DNA from 2 places in the Ureibacillus sp. GCM10028918 genome. Region 2 is predicted to be linked to the other one. Evidence: riboswitches for the same ligand, from Rfam matches in the RefSeq annotation. Region 2 holds a riboswitch; the other holds the start of a gene.
The links. A riboswitch is a leader RNA that binds a small molecule or an ion and turns the genes downstream of it on or off. The one in region 2 is predicted to bind cyclic di-GMP.
Positions count from the first base shown of each region.

Region 1: another riboswitch for cyclic di-GMP. It lies ahead of ACFQU5_RS19580 (sensor domain-containing diguanylate cyclase); the one in region 2 lies ahead of ACFQU5_RS12440 (DUF5667 domain-containing protein).

Region 1 covers NZ_JBHTFK010000041.1:64,428-72,670, reverse strand. Annotated here, with positions in the region: gene ACFQU5_RS19590 (M20/M25/M40 family metallo-hydrolase) at 1-899, opposite strand, end outside; gene ACFQU5_RS19585 (AbgT family transporter) at 918-2,456, opposite strand; cyclic di-GMP riboswitch class I at 3,056-3,137, shown strand; gene ACFQU5_RS19580 (sensor domain-containing diguanylate cyclase) at 3,388-4,890, shown strand; gene ACFQU5_RS19575 (OmpA family protein) at 5,568-6,977, shown strand; gene bioB (biotin synthase BioB) at 7,047-8,042, opposite strand; gene ACFQU5_RS19565 (biotin transporter BioY) at 8,046-8,243, opposite strand, start outside.
Region 2 covers NZ_JBHTFK010000013.1:31,368-39,610, forward strand. Annotated here, with positions in the region: gene ACFQU5_RS12430 (methyl-accepting chemotaxis protein) at 1-512, shown strand, start outside; gene ACFQU5_RS12435 (sensor domain-containing diguanylate cyclase) at 799-2,373, opposite strand; cyclic di-GMP riboswitch class I at 2,676-2,757, shown strand; gene ACFQU5_RS12440 (DUF5667 domain-containing protein) at 2,827-4,224, shown strand; gene ACFQU5_RS12445 (SpoIIE family protein phosphatase) at 4,516-5,655, shown strand; gene ACFQU5_RS12450 (CheR family methyltransferase) at 5,802-6,659, opposite strand; gene ACFQU5_RS12455 (ATP-binding protein) at 6,656-8,243, opposite strand, start outside.

The DNA of each region.
Region 1 (8,243 bases), on a different contig from region 2:
GCTATATTGAATGTCGGTTCCATTGTTAGTTTATGATAATAGGTTTCTCCATCCATATCCAGATCATTATATCCGATTTGTTCTGCCACTTGTTCGCGGTTGAAAGGGAGGTTTCGAATCAGTTCTTTTTCTTTTTCCGAAGGTTTCCGGATATTATCATAGAAGCCTTCTATTAAAACTTTTCCATCTCGATCACGCATCGTGTGCATTAAGTCAATTAGTTGCCATGCCGGGTTAGGAACAATGTTTCCTTTGTTGCCCGAATGGTTATCCCAATCTGCTCCTTGGGCTGTCAATTCCAAATAGAGCATTCCTCTTACGCCAAGCAACACAAACGGTGCTCCGGAAGAGTGCATAGGTCCATCAGATGTATAGACAAGGTCGGCTTTCAATAAATCCCGATTGGTTTCAACGAAGGAAGCTAGATTTCTGCTGCCAACTTCTTCTTCTCCTTCAATGACCATTTTTATATTAATCGGAAGTTCACCAATGGAATCCAGATATGTTTTAATCGCCAACACTTGCGCCAGGAATTGACCTTTATTGTCTCCTGCGCCTCGACAATAGATTTTATTATCCTTGATTGTTGGTTCAAAAGGAGGTGAATTCCATTCCTCCAGTGGATCTGCGGGCTGAACATCATAATGCCCATAGATTAATAATGTAAAAGCGTCGGGATCCTTCATGATTTCCCCGTAAACAACGGGATGGCCACCTGTGTCAATTAATCTCGTATTATTCAATCCTGCTTCGTCCAGCATCCCTTTTACTAATTGGGCACAATCTTCCATGCCTATATTTTCGGCACTTATACTCTTCTGTCTAAGCAAGGTAAATAATTGCTCCAAGTACTCATCTCTTCTGTCTGCCAAGATACTATTCAATTTTGAACTATTCATCATAACCCCCACTTTCAATTATTTTAAATACATATCTACCCCTGGTCCGACTGGAATTCCAAATAGGCCAAAGATGCATATCATGATGATCCAAACAAATAAGAATGCGATGGTATAAGGGAATATTAAAGAAATATGCGTCCCTAGCCCGGCCTTTTTATCATATTTGGTAATAAATACGAGCATGATCGCCACAAACGGATTAAGTGGCGTAATCATATTTGTTGCCGAATCCGCAACCCGGTAGGCCACTTGTATAAATGCCGGATGGAAATCTAATAGCATCAGCATAGGTACGAAGACTGGTGCCAGGACTGACCATAAAGCAGTACCGCTTGTAATAAAGAGACTTAATACAGCCGTTAATAATACAAATAGAATAATAACCGGGAAACCAGTGAAATTAATGGATTTAAGCAGTTCTGATCCGTCCACGGAAATCCATATTGCCAAATTACTCCATTGAATATAAGCAATAAACTGTGCAATGGCGAATGCCAATACAATGAAGGTACTCATATCCTTGATTCCATCAACCATAAAATTCGTTACATCACTTGAATTCTTGATTTTCTTGACGGATACACCATATGTAATCCCTATCGTTAAGAAGAAGAATAGAAGAAACATCGTGATTCCATCCAAAAACGGTGAGGGAATGAATCCACCAGTTTCATTTCTTAAAGGACTATTTGGGATAAATAAACATATAGCAACAAAACCAATATATATTAATGCTGAAATCACTGTATTTCTTAAGGCTTTTGTTTCTAACGGCCCAACTGCTGTTATTGCTTCTTCTTGCCCGCTTCCTTTATAAGCGCCCAACTTTGGCTCAATGATCCGTTCAGTAACGAATGCACCCGTAATCGTAAGTACGAAAACAGATATACTCATAAAAATCCAGTTATCAATAGGGGTTACCACAATGTCACTACTGATGGTTTTTGCAGCATCCGTCGAGATTCCCGAAATAAGTGCATCAAAATCCGTAATTAAAATATTGGCAGTAAAACCAGCACCGACACCCGCAATCCCTGCAGCCATTCCTGCCAAAGGATGCCTTCCAACAGCAAGGAAAACCATTGCCGCTAAAGGAGGAACTACAACATACGCTCCATTTGATGCAATATTGCCAAGGATTCCGATAAACAACACGGCATATGTAATAATAGCTTTTGGAGCACCCAAGATGGTTTTCTTTATGGCAGCTTCAAATAAACCAATTTTTTGGCATAGGCCAATCCCCAACATTAATGCAAGGACGACTCCCAGCGGGTTAAAGCTAACAAAATTATCTATCGCTGATCCTAATATAAATGCTAACCCTTCAGTAGAGATTAAACTTTTGACGAATATTTCTTCTCCTGTTCCTGGATGTATAACAGAAACTCCGAAGGCATGTACCAGCCAAGAAACCAAAATACACAATAGAGCTAAACAGATAAACAAAACAAATGGATTGGGAAGACGATTTCCCAATCGCTCAATTCCATTAAGAAATCGAATAAACCCTTTTGGCTTTTCTAATTGAATTTTTGCCGATGGTTCTAGCAAGTCAATCACTCCTTTTATAATTTTTGAGAATAAGTTCGATAGAAAAAAGTGTATACAGTCGACAGTTGATAAGACAGAATTTGGCTTATTGTTATGAAAACAAATGGTTGTATCTAAATCTGGTAATATTGTTTTTTGCCTTCTCAAAATCTATCAACAAAAAACTTGTCAACCTATCTTCCGTTATGTATTTCCATCATTTTTCTAGATGACACTAAAGGAATTATATGTAACCTTAGGTAATCTTCCGTTGAACTCGGTTATAAACTCCCGATTTAGCAGTCTAGGCAGAATAAATTAAGTAGTTTTACAACATTTAATTTAAGGAACTAAGACTCTAAATGGTCTTATTTAATATACTTAAAAATCTGAAAATTGTAAATATTATTCAGAAAAAAAGAGTAAGAGGAATCGTCTCTTTCTCCTTAAGCCATTCTATGCTTATCGTCCTTCTCTTCATGCGAGTCTTTAATTCTCAGCACATCCTCATAAAATAGAAAGTACATCAAATCTAATAATTATTGCGAGTAAATATATCTCTTCTCGGCTGTTTACGATATGGTATATTAATATTAAATTAATAATAATTTCATACTATAATTTTATGGGGGCAAACTACTTGAAAAAGTAGGACGCAAAACTATAGGGGCTAAGTCATTGATATGCCAGCCAGTTGCGAATGTATTTTGTCTTTTCGGGCGCCCTATACACGTATAGGGTTTTTTAGCGTTTATCTAAGCGGTTCCAAAATAGGATATAACGTTTTCGATCATTAATCGAATGTTTGTTATAAAAAATACAAATACTAGTGATGGCTTATGTGCATTTATTTTATATGTTCAAGTAAAGTTGTAAATAGAAATGACAAGACTAACTACATTATAGGAGTGTGATGTGAAAGTCACATTATCAGATAAGTGAGGGAAACAGATTGAAACTAAAATTAATGACCATTCTTGTAGTTGGTTTTTCAATGGCTCTTTTTATCTCACTGCTCTTATCATATTTAACTCCGATGCTGTTAGAAGAGGCGACTGAGCTTGATCGTATTGATACATTAGAAGATGTGAAGAGAGTAAATAACAATATACTTTCGAATGTGGATGTTTTGGGAATCATGACTCGTGATTGGGCGGTTTGGGATGATACCTATAATTATATGATCTATAAAAACGAAAAGTATCTTCAGCGGAATCTTGATAAAATCACATTAGAAAATAATCAGGTAGATTTCTATGTGTTCATCGATAATCAAAAACAATTAGTCTTACAGTTAGGGTATAGCTTGGAGGAAAAGAAACCAACTGAATTAGAATCAGACTTTTATAAAACATTCTTGCCACTTTTAACTAACCAGGATAGAGTTAGCGAAACACGTCTAGTTAGTACGGCTAATGGCTTAGCCATGACTTCGCTTGAAACAATTTATCAAAGTAACGGAGAAGGTCCATCAGTTGGGACATTAATAATGGGTCGACTAATCAATGATTACAGCATAAAAGAAATGTCCGATGAACTTTCGTTAAATCTTTCTCTTAAACCTATTGAAGTAAACAAAGTTGAACAACAATTCAATGTTGAAAATATTAGTGAAACTTTATTAACAGGTTCATTACTATTAAGTGATTACTCTAAAGACTCTGTCTATCAGATAAGTTTTGATCATAAACGAAATTTTTATTTAGAGGAAAAAAAGACTGTACGCCAAATTACCATCTATTTAGTTGCTGCAAGTTTATTTTTCATAATACTTGTCATTTTTCTTCTAAATCGCTTCATACTCAGTCGGGTAGGCAATCTCTCGTGGCAATTAAATCAGATTCAGGAGAATAAGGATATTAAAGCGAGGGTTACACAAAGTAAATACTTTAAGGATGAATTGTTTATTCTTGAGAGTTCAATTAATCAAATGCTTTCTTCATTAGAAGAAAAACATAATGAGACAAGTCATTTAGCCTATTATGATCAACTGACGCTGCTTCCAAATCGTTATTTATTTTTTACGGAATTCAGTAGGAGAACCCAACATAATAAAGGTGAATTAGCCATTCTATTCCTTGATTTAGATGGTTTTAAACAAGTAAATGACGTTTACGGGCATGAGATAGGTGATGCCTTATTGAAAGAAGTTGCTAGAAGAATTCTGCCTATCGTGATGGAATATAATGGTATCGCTGCCAGGTATGGCGGTGATGAATTTATGATATTACTAGAAGATATAACAAGTTCAAATTTGGAAATAATCGCTCAAAAGATTTTATCAGAAGTAAAATCGGGGTTTCATTTTTCTTCCATTAAAACATTTGTTACAGGTACTATTGGAATCAGCCTATACCCTAAAGACGGGGATACACTAGAACTATTGTTAAAGAACTCGGATATAGCTATGTACGAGGCAAAAAGAAAAGGGAAAAACCAATATAAGTTTTTTTAAGAGGCAAGAATCCATCGGAAATAATTATGTTGCATGCTGAGCCATAAGAAGAAATAGGTTCACAACGTAAAACCGATTCAAATAGACCATCACCTTAGTATGGCGGTCTATTCTTTGCAATTAGTTGAAATGGTGTTTAAAGGGTGTCCCAAGAGCTTTGCTTTTGGGGCATCTTTAAATGATGAACAGATAAAATAATGGTGTAATTTGATATCTATGTTTTCTATGGGCAAGCTTGATTCAAATAAGTAAAGGACTTATTTACTTGAATTAACTATCCAAAACGTTGCTTTTCTAGAAGTAACAAGTAACAGTTTCAAGATGACTATTAAAAGGCTAGTTTCCACTGAAATAAGAACGCCTATTAATTTAACCGACCAACACTTTGTTAATGTACTTAAAGTGGACAAAGAGTTTTTTCACAAATGATGTCATTATTGTTGGCGCTAGTATAAAAGTTAGCCAACTTATTACAAAAGTATATGAAAACTAGGTATTAAAAAAAGCATAAGGTTACTGTAGTCGTTACACTGGTATCTGATAAATAGATTCCCCAATAAAATTTATAGGTTGCAATATTCTATAAAAATGATATTTATCCTAGGGCTATGAACTTATTCCAAAATTTACAAAAGTCATTTAACTTATATAAAGAATTGGAATTTTAGGAGGGGACTATGGAGAGGAAAACAACCTGGTTTATACTTATTTTTGTAACACTATTATTCTTAGTTGCCTGTGAGAGTAATGGGGAAACACAGACAAAAGAAGAGAAAAGTAGTGGTATTGTTACAGAACAATTAAATGGAGAACAAAAAGAAGAGTCAGAAAATAAAGTTGATGAAACTAATTCTACTGATATCCAATTAAGTGGAGAAGTAGTAAACGAAAATGGAAAGATTGTAGTCAAAGGGAATAGTAATTTAATGGAAGGTACAATAGTAGAAATTGATTGGCTGGACCGGCCATTTTCAGTTCGAAATCCGATTTGCCTTCTTTGTGATAAAGGTGCAGAAGTCGATCAAAATGGGGATTTTACATTTGAAATCCCGACAGATTTAAAGGACAACGGTTATGTTTTAGTAACAATTGAAGTTGCGCTTGGAGGCTTGGCGCAGACAGATGAGGTTAAGGCTGTTTATGGTGAGTATGGGGAGAACTTTAAAGGACCATTTGTCTATAAATATGAATTGTTGGACGAAGAATACCAAAAAATCTTCGCTTCCCTTCTGGTGTTACCTAGAAGGGAAAAAACTGTATATCCGATTGAAACACCAAAAAGGGAAAAGGTTCCTCAAGATTATGGAAGTACGAATGTATGGGTCGAAACAGAATTAACGAATGATCATCACTATTTCTATGTAAACGGGAAATCCAATTTATTAGAAGGAACAGAGATGGTTGCTTCTTATTTTTCATCTAAAGAGGCTGCTGTCGCGCAAAATTGGGTAAGTTCCAGAGCCAATGTCGTTAGTGATGGGTCGTTTTCATTACAGATTCCATATGACACTATTACAGAAACAGGTACGATGGTTATTACTTCAAAACCTCAAAGTTCGCATTTACTGCAAACAAAAATGAACCAAACTTACGGGGAATCCTTTGAAAAAATGAGTGGTGAGCAGGTAGTTCCAAATGAGGAAGGCGGGAATATGATTGAAATCGTCCTGCATCCGGAACCGCCAATTGTTAACGCTCCGGAAGATACAAGTGTTACCACAGATGGGGAAGAAACAAAAATCCAATTACCTGATGACATTTTATTTGATCATGATCAAAGCGTTTTGAAACCTGATGCCCAAAAAACATTGAATGAGCTGATAACAAACTTAGCATCATTGAAAGAGGATACGGTAATTCAAATTAATGGCCATACGGATAATACAGGTGATGACCAATATAATCTTACGTTATCAGAAAAAAGAGCAAAATCGGTCGAAACGTATATACGACAAAGCGGAAAAGTGGACCATATCAAGATGAGTACAGCAGGTTATGGTGAAACCATGCCGCTTGCATTGAATAATTCTGAAGAAGGCAAAGCAAAAAACCGCCGGGTCGAAATTGTGATTAATCCGAAATACTAATAAAAGTGCAAATTCAGTTTAGTAGAATTTGCACTTTTTTGCTTTTGGAATCTATTAAGTTGATCCTGATTACACTCTGCTAAGTTCTTCCTGTTTCTCTGTCAGTTCAATCTCAAAACCAAGATCCTCTAGCATTCGATAGTCCATGTTTTCTTCTTGGCCAGCAGTTGTCAGGTAATCGCCAACAAAGATACTATTGGCAGCGTATAAGGCGAGGGGTTGTAATGTCCGTAGATTCACTTCGCGACCACCTGCGACTCGAATTTCCTTTGTTGGGTTCATATAGCGGAACAAAGCGAGCACTTTTAAGCAATACCTTGGGTTTAATTCCTTCGTTCCTTCTAGCTTTGTCCCATCTATGGCGTTAAGGAAATTAATTGGAATCGAATCTGCATCAAGCGCTCTTAATGCCCGGGCAATATGAACAACATCTTCCTTCGTTTCTTTCATACCGATGATGGCTCCAGAACAAGGGGAAATCCCGTGTTTCTTGACAATGTCAATTGTATTGATTCGATCATCGTATGTGTGCGTTGTTGTAATATAGTTATGATGACGCTCGGAAGTGTTCACGTTATGATTATAGCGATCGACACCCGCTTGTTTTAACTGTTCTGCCTGCTCTTCCTTCAACAATCCGAGGCAAGCGCAAACTTTTAAACCGTATTTTTCTTTAATTTCAGCAACTGCTTCACTTACTACTTTCACATCTTTTCGGGTTGGTCCGCGTCCACTCGCTACGATACAATATGTGCCGATTTTATTTTCAAACGCACGTTTGGCACCCTCTAGAATCTCCTCTTTTGTAATAAATGGATATTTTTCAATGGGAGCAGTTGATTTGGATGATTGTGAACAGTAACCGCAATCTTCCGGACAATATCCACTTTTTGCATTCATGATCATATTTAACTTCACTTTTTTACCATAGTAATGCTTTCGAATTTGAAAGGCGCCATGAAGCAACGGAAGTAATTCATCGTCATTAATATTTAAAATAGCCAGTGCTTCATGATTGCTTAACTCTTTTCCATTCATAACATCTTGTGCAAGCTGAGTCCACATACGTCAATCCTCCAATTTGGTTGATGTTTTAATAGGTAAAATTTTTAAAATCCCTTGAAGCCGGAAAGCCAGGAAGGCAGCAAAAATCGCTAAAATGATATCTTTTGGAAGTGGTACCAACATCCAGCCCCAGACAAGTTGGTAGGAAAGCTGTGGTGGTGCGTCTGCCCAAAATTTATAGGACAAGTACATCCAATTCGT
Region 2 (8,243 bases):
ATCTTTTAGCATTAAATGCAGCAATTGAAGCGGCACGTGCCGGAGAGCATGGAAAAGGCTTTGCTGTCGTTGCAGATGAGGTTCGTAAACTAGCTGAGGAATCAAAAGCATCAGCTACTCAAATTGTTAGCCTAACTCAAGAAATTGTCGGAGATGCAAAAACAGTTCAACAAGCTGTTGGCTATAGTTTAGCGAATGCACAAGATGGTGTAGAGCTTATTAAAGAAGCAGGCGCCGCATTTGATCAAATCCATCTGGCCATTAACGAAATCACAGATCAAGTAACGGATATCTCTTCTGTTACAGAAGAGATATCAGCAGCAGCTGAACAAGTTGCTGCATCTGTAAGCCAAGTGTCAACTAATTCCCAGAGCACGGCTGCTATTGCTGCAGAAGTAAGCGGAGCAGTTCAAGAACAAGTAGCGACAATCGAAGAGATCAATAGTGTGTCTAAGGATTTAGGGGGAAAAGCAGTAATACTGCAACAAAGCATTCAGCATTTTAAACTATAAATTATGAAGGGCAGTCACCATACGTGGCTGCTTTTTTACATTGTAAAGAACAAGGGAATATCTATTCTAAATTAACAGGTTTAATGTTAGGATTAATAACTAAAAAAAAGCAATTCCATTTTTTAAAGTGTACCTTTAATCCGAGGTTTTTAACGAGTTTCTTAAACTCCGTCTTCAAGATGTGGGTTTAATAGATTTGCTTATCAAGAAAAATGTAAACTTTGCCAGACAAGGCAACCAACGCAGTATGAGCGCGTTGGTTCCTTATCTGAAGCCGCTCCAGTAACTAATCCTGTCCCCATAACGTAGTTTGATTTCGTCCATTTTCTTTTGATCTGTACAACGCTTTATCAGCAAATAAAAATAAATCATCTAAGGAATCAGAATGGGTAGGGAATTCTGAAACCCCGAGTGAAATGTTTATGGGTTTGCCCACCGGACTTATTGTATTCGCTATTGTAGTTCGAATCTTTTCTGAAAGAGAATAGGCTTCTGAAGAGTTAGTATCCGGTAGTAATAAAATAAATTCTTCTCCACCATAACGGAAAAATCCATCTTTCGTTCTAATTGCTGATCGAACGGTTTGAGCTAAAAACTTTAAAACCTCATCCCCCATTTGATGTCCATAACTATCATTAATCAATTTAAATCGATCGATATCGATTGCAACTAAAGAAAACAACTGTCCCTCACCTGCTAAATAAGATATCACTTTATTAAGTTTTTTTCGATTTGACAAACCTGTAAGGGCATCCGTCATAGCTTCTTCTTTCAATAAGGTGTTATTATTTTCAACCGCCTCAATGGCAATAATCAAGCTTTTCGTTAAAAGATCAGCTTCCCGATTCCAGTGTGAATTAAAAACAGGGGGATGAATTTGCTTGTCTGTACCAAATTGATTCACGACATCCGCTAAGTCAATAAACGGTTTAGCCAGCTTTCTAGCAAAGCTTAAAGAAACTATAAGTAAAATGATAAAAGGTAAAAGAAAGATCAATAGAAGATTTTGTATATGTTTTTGTAACAGTCCATCGACATAGGAAACAGGTGTCTGCTGTACAACTCCCCAACCTATTTCAGAAAGATAGTTATATGCTGCTAGCATTGGCACACCTTCAGAGTTTGTAACACGTTCCATCCCACTTTGTCCCTGTACAAGCTTTGGAATGATTGGATTGTCTATTACACCTTCTCCAATACGATTTGTTTTAGGGTGAAATAATAAAGTACCATTTGGCCCGACTACATAGTAATAAGAACCGTTCTGGTCAATAATATCGTTACCTAGTATTTCATTAAGAACATTTTTTTCTTGTAAGTAAATAGAGCCACCAATAATGCCCTTATAATTTCCTTTATTATCATAATAAGGTTCACTCATCAAAACGAGTATACGGCCTGTAGGTGCCTTATACGGCGCTGTCAGCATTGGCTTTTTTGCATCTACTACATCTTTTGTAACCCCGGTAATATAATTTCCTTTTATACCCACACTGATAGGGGCTATATCTCGAACAAATCCCGTTTCATCAACCCATGCTAAAGAATTGAAGTATCGACTATTATTCCGCAGCAGCTCTAGATGTTCTTGAATCTCTTCATCTGTCATATTAGGATTATTTGAGAGAAATTGTGTGGTTTCTTGTAAACTTATTCTCATAGATTTAAATAAGGAATTTACTGAACTACTTAATTTCTCTGATTTTGATGAGTTAAGAGTTAAATAAGTATCAGTTAAGGATTTCTTTTCAGACTGATAAGATGCGAACAAGAGAATGAAAGTAGTAGATAGCACGGATGCTATTATAAGAAACATTAATAAACTTGTTAGTTTGAATTTTCGATTTGATAGATTCTTCATATAAAATACCAATCCTGATTATGTAAATTAATTTTAGAACAACTTATTAAGTTTAACATAAATGTTATGAGAGTTTGCTTATATTTCAAAAGGAAAATAACGAACCAGTTATAAGAGAATACAAATGAGTTCTCTATTCGGGATTGCCCTTATGTGATGAAAATAAATCTAAACAACATGTAAATCTATATCTACATGTAATGAATTAGATAGTAAAACTATTGGGAAATATTATATATAGTATTTTTGACGCTAATGGACTATATTTAATATAAATGAAGTGAACGATAACTTTGTTCCTCATTTGAAAAAGGCAAATCTATTGAAAGATAGAGACGCAAAGTCACAGATCTAAGGGGTAACTAGGATGGCTGGGCTACCAAATGAAGAATGTGAATCTACTTCAAAAAAGAGTGATTTATTTTCTTCCAAAAATTATTGGAGGGACTTTTAATGTCTAGATTAAATGTGAAAGTAAGAAATGTTTTTACAACAGGTGTAGTAGCCGCAACCTTGGCTATAGGCTCAACTCAAGTATTTGCAAATGAGGAGACTCAAGAGGAAGTACAAGGAGTAGTTCAAGAGGAAGTTACTGAGAAAGAAACAACTGTTTCTATCGAGGAAGAAACTACAACTGATGATGTGGCAACAGATGCTCCAACAATTGAGAATCCTGAAGTTGCATCAGAGGAAACTGCATCTACGACTGAAGAAAATTCCGATGAAGTACAGGAAACTGAAACTACAGTAAATGAACCGGTTGAAGAAGAGACGGTTGTAGAGGAACCGTCATTATTACCAGGAGACTTTTTCTATTTCTTCAAACAGTTTACTGAAAATATTAAGCTAGCACTAACTTTTGATGACCAAAAAGAGGCGGAATTGCTAGTATCTTTAACAGAAGAACGTATAGCTGAAGCAGAGGCATTGTTTGCTGCGGGTGAAGAGGATTTAGCGAAGGAAGCTTTAGAAAAGGCTATAGAACAACAAGTTTTAGCACTAAATCAAGTAGAGGATGTTGAAGCATCAGAAGAAATAGAAACAGAAGTACCGACTGAAGCGACTGAAGAATCAGAGGAAACAGTCCAGGTAGATGGTACAGAAGAAGCTGAGGGAAATGAAGAAGCAGCGACAGAAGAAGATGCAGACCGTGCTGCTCTGATTGCCAAGTTTTCAGCGAATATTTTAGCACTGCAAGCGGTTCTTGAAAAAGTTGGAAATCCAACTGCGAAAGAAGCAATTGCTAAAAATATCGAAAAAGCCCAAGAAAAGCTAGACAAGAAAGTAACGAAAAAGTTAGCTCAATTAGAGAAAAAACAAAAAAAGACTCAAGCGGAAACGATAGGTTCGAATGATGCAACAAATACAGAAATAAATGAAGAAACAAAAAACGATGCTACAGCTGCAACTGCTGCTGAGCAGATTGAAAATGACAATATTGCTGTAGAGGAAGTAACAAACAGTAAAACACTTTCTGTGACACCAGCAGTTATTGATACAAAAGAACAAAAAACTTCAGCTACTCCAGTGAAAAAAGCTGAAGTAAAACAGACTCAAACGCCAGCAACAAAACAAGTAGAAAAAGTGAACAAGAACGTAGAACAAAAGCCTGAGCAAGCTGTGGAACAACAAGAAAAAGCAGCAGAGAAACAATTACAAGCTGTGGAAAAACAAGCCAAAGCGCAGGAAAACAGTGCGCAAAAACAGCAACAGCAAGCAGAAAAACAAGCGGTTAAGCAACAGCAACAAGAGCAAAAACAAGAGCAAAAACAAGAGCAAAAACAAGATGCAAAACAGCAAAACGATCAAAATAAATCCCAGGAAAAAGGAAACAAAGGAAACAAAGAGTAACTTTTAATTAGCTGCAAAGGCATAATAATAGGGATTGTTTTACTAAACCACTTTTCCAATTTTTTTGGCAAAAGTGGTTTTTTTTTATTTATATAGGGTAATAGAATATGAGGAAGAAGATTATCTAACTGATTGAATGTTCAGATAAAAGTAATGTATCTATATTCTTGTATAATAAAAGAAATAAGATTAGTTTACTAGCGATAAAATATATTCAGGTCTGTCTCATTACTCTGAATGGAGGATTTTGAATATTTTATACCAATATAACTAGAATAGGGGAAATAAAAAGTGACAATTCTTCTAGTCGATGATAATAAAGTAAATTTATTTGTCATTGAAAAAATATTAAATAATGTAGGTTATAATGACTGTGTTTCCTTAACTTCTGCACAGGAGCTTTTTGACTATCTACAACTTGATGCTCCAAATTCAATTTCCAAGAATGTAGACTTAATATTGCTTGATATCATGATGCCTGAAATTGATGGAATCGAGGCATGTAGAATTATTAAAGCGAATAATCGTTATAAAGATATCCCGATAATTTTTGTTACAGCGTTAGATGATAAAAATAAATTAGCAGAAGCGCTTGATATGGGTGGCATGGACTATATAACAAAGCCTATTGATAAAGTGGAGCTGCTTGCACGAATTCGAGCAGCGTTACGCTTGAAGGCGGAATTAGATTGGCATACACAACACGAAAAGAAAATCCAATATGAATTAGATCTTGCAACAAATGTTCAAAGGAGTCTGCTTAGTCCACCTTTAAAGGAAAAAAACATACAACTGGAGGTATCCTATTTACCATCATTCAACTTAGCCGGGGACATGTATTATTGGCATAAAATAAGTGAACATCGCTATGCAGTTATCCTATTAGATATGATGGGTCATGGAATTTCCGCTTCACTGCTTTGTATGTTTATCTCCTCTGTATTAAGAGAAGCAATCAAACAAATTGTAGATCCAGTCGATGTGGTAAAGGAGCTTAACCGATATATGGCTCAATTACATAATGAAAAAGAATCCATACCATATTATTTTACCGCGATTTATTTAGTAATAGATACAGAGGCAAAAACAATAGAATATGTAAATGCAGGACATCCACATGGTTATGTATATCTTGATGAAGAACATATTATTCCGTTAAATCAAGGTAGTTGCGCCATTGGATTCTTTGACGAAATCAAAGTAGAAAAACAAATCATTCACTATCAAAAAGAAGCTCAAATTATTTTATTCACGGATGGTTTACTCGAAGCAATCGCACCAGATGAATTTGAAGCGGAAGAACGAATTAAAAATTTAACACAGCAAACATGGAGTGGGTCGGAAATGCTGTTAGATGAACTTCTGCCAAAGGAAAAGCAACAGAACCAACCGGATGATATGTGTCTTGTTCTTTTGAAAGTTCAAGACTAGAGAAAAGAGATTTGGACATAAATAAAAGCTTAAACGAAAAATCAATTTCTACTACATCAATAAAAACGATTTTTCTACATCAAAAAAAACCATTTTTCTATTGAAGAAAAATGGTTTTTTTTTGTCTTTTGACTGGCCGTTTTATATTATTCTATTTTTTCATAAATACGTTCATTTCCATTTACTTCGTTATAACTTGGCATGATATCGATAAAGCGAAGCGTTTCTTTATCTCCAAGACCGAGATAGCCGCCTTGCACTAAGCTTTCATAAAATAAATGATGTACTTGATTTTGTAGCCTCTGTGTAAAGTAGATAAGAACGTTACGGCAAATGATAATATGAAATTCATTAAATGATTGATCTGTAACTAAGTTATGTTGTGCAAAGATGATATTCTTTAATAGTGATTTATGAAAGTAAGCATACTGTCTATCAGTATTATAGTACTGAGAAAAGGACTCTTTTCCTCCAGCAAGCTGATAATTTTTTGTATAAGCCTGCATTTTATGGATTGGGAATACGCCATTCTTTGCCTTTTCCAGGACATCTTCATTCATATCGGTAGCATAAATTACCGTTTTCTCCATTAAGCCTTCTTCTTCCATCAAAATAGCCATTGAAAATACTTCTTCGCCAGTTGCACACCCTGCATGCCAAATACGAATTTCAGCATTATCACGCAGTTTCGGAATTACTTCATTTCTAAAGGCTTTGAAGAAAGAAGGATTTCGAAACATTTCGGTCACGTTAATTGAAAAATCATTTAAAATCTGATGTAAATAGTCTTCGTCATGAATAATCATATTTGTTAACTCAGTAATGGTAGAAAGATTGCTTACCTTCATTCGATTCTGAATTCTTCGTGATATAGAAGAACGATTATATAAACGAAAATCATAGCCAGACAAACGAAAAACTGCTTTTAGTAGTAGGTCGATTTCCAGGTCTGTAAGTTCAGTTGTTCGATCAAGATTCGAATTGAAATCAGATTGATGAGTCATCGTTGTTCAATACTCCCTTGTGAAACTAACCATACACGCAGAACAGAGAATAACTGTTCCAAGTTAATAGGTTTACTGATGTAATCTGAAGCACCAGCCTCGATACATTTATCGCGGTCGGTTTTCATTGCCTTTGCAGTAATGGCAATAATCGGAATTTCAGTCAATTGTAAATCTTTTCGGATCCTAGTCATTGTTTCATAACCATCCATCACAGGCATCATAATATCCATTAATACTAGGTCTATCTCGGTATTGGATTGCATGATTTCTAAACATTCCAAGCCGTGTTTTGCAACAAATATATTGATGCCATTGTGTTCAAGTGCAGTTTTAAGAGCAAATATATTTCGATTATCGTCATCAACAATCAGAACATTCTTTCCTTCAAAAATATCGCATTCTGCATTTAGAGAAGGGAGATTAGTAATTACATCTGGTTCTTTCATCTCTTCAAGTTCTCTTTGTGCAGGAAAGTCTTCAATTACTTGAGTAGCTGCAACTTCTTCATGAGATTTTTTGGATTGATCTTTATTTATTTCTTGCTGACATTCTTCACTTATACCATTTGGCAGGCTTGGAAGTGTAAGTGTAAAGGTACTACCTTTACCTTCTTCGCTTTTAAGCTCAATCCAACCTCCCAGCAGTTTTGAAAATTCTTTGCTAATGGATAATCCAAGACCTGTACCACCGTATTTACGAACAGTTGCACCATCTGCCTGTTGGAATGATTCGAAAATCAGCTGATGCTTATCTTTTGATATACCAATTCCAGTATCTATTATGGATATTTCCAACCAATCCTTACTCAAATGCTGCATATCCGTAGATAATTGTTGTTCAGCTAATTTAGTAATTGTTAATGAAACAGATCCGTGGTCCGTAAATTTAAAAGCATTAGATAATAGATTCTTCAAGATTTGATTAAAACGTTTTTCATCTGTATGGAAAATATCTTCCACATTTGGAGATTTCATAATATTAAACTCAATCTCTTTCTGCTTAGCAACTGGTGTAAAGGTTTGTTGCAGTAAATGTGGTAGTTCGTCCATATTCACTTCTCCAAATAAAATATCTAATTTACCAGCTTCAACCTTTGATAAATCTAAAATATCATTAATCAATGACAATAAATCCTGTCCAGAAGAGTTAATGACTTTTGCAAATTCAGCTTGCTCTTCGGTCAGGTTGTTGTTGTCATTCTCTCCCAGCATCTCCGATAAAATTAAGATGCTGTTAAGAGGAGTCCGTAATTCATGTGACATATTGGCAAGAAACTCGGATTTATAATTTGAGCTTAGGATGAGTTGTCCAGCAGTTGCTTCAAGCTCTTTCTTGGCCACCTCTAGTTCTCTCGATTTTGCTTCTGCTTCTTTCGATCTTTCCTCTAGCTGTTCGTTTATTATCGTTAATTCTTCTGTTTGCATTTGCAATTCTTCTGATTGAGATTGTAATTCTTCAGATTGAGATTGTAATTCTTCAGATTGAGCTTGTAGCTCTTCGGTCATTGCTCTGGATTCATTTAATAGTCGGACAATCTCCATGCGATCCATAATACTGTTTACCGTTATTCCAAATGAATCC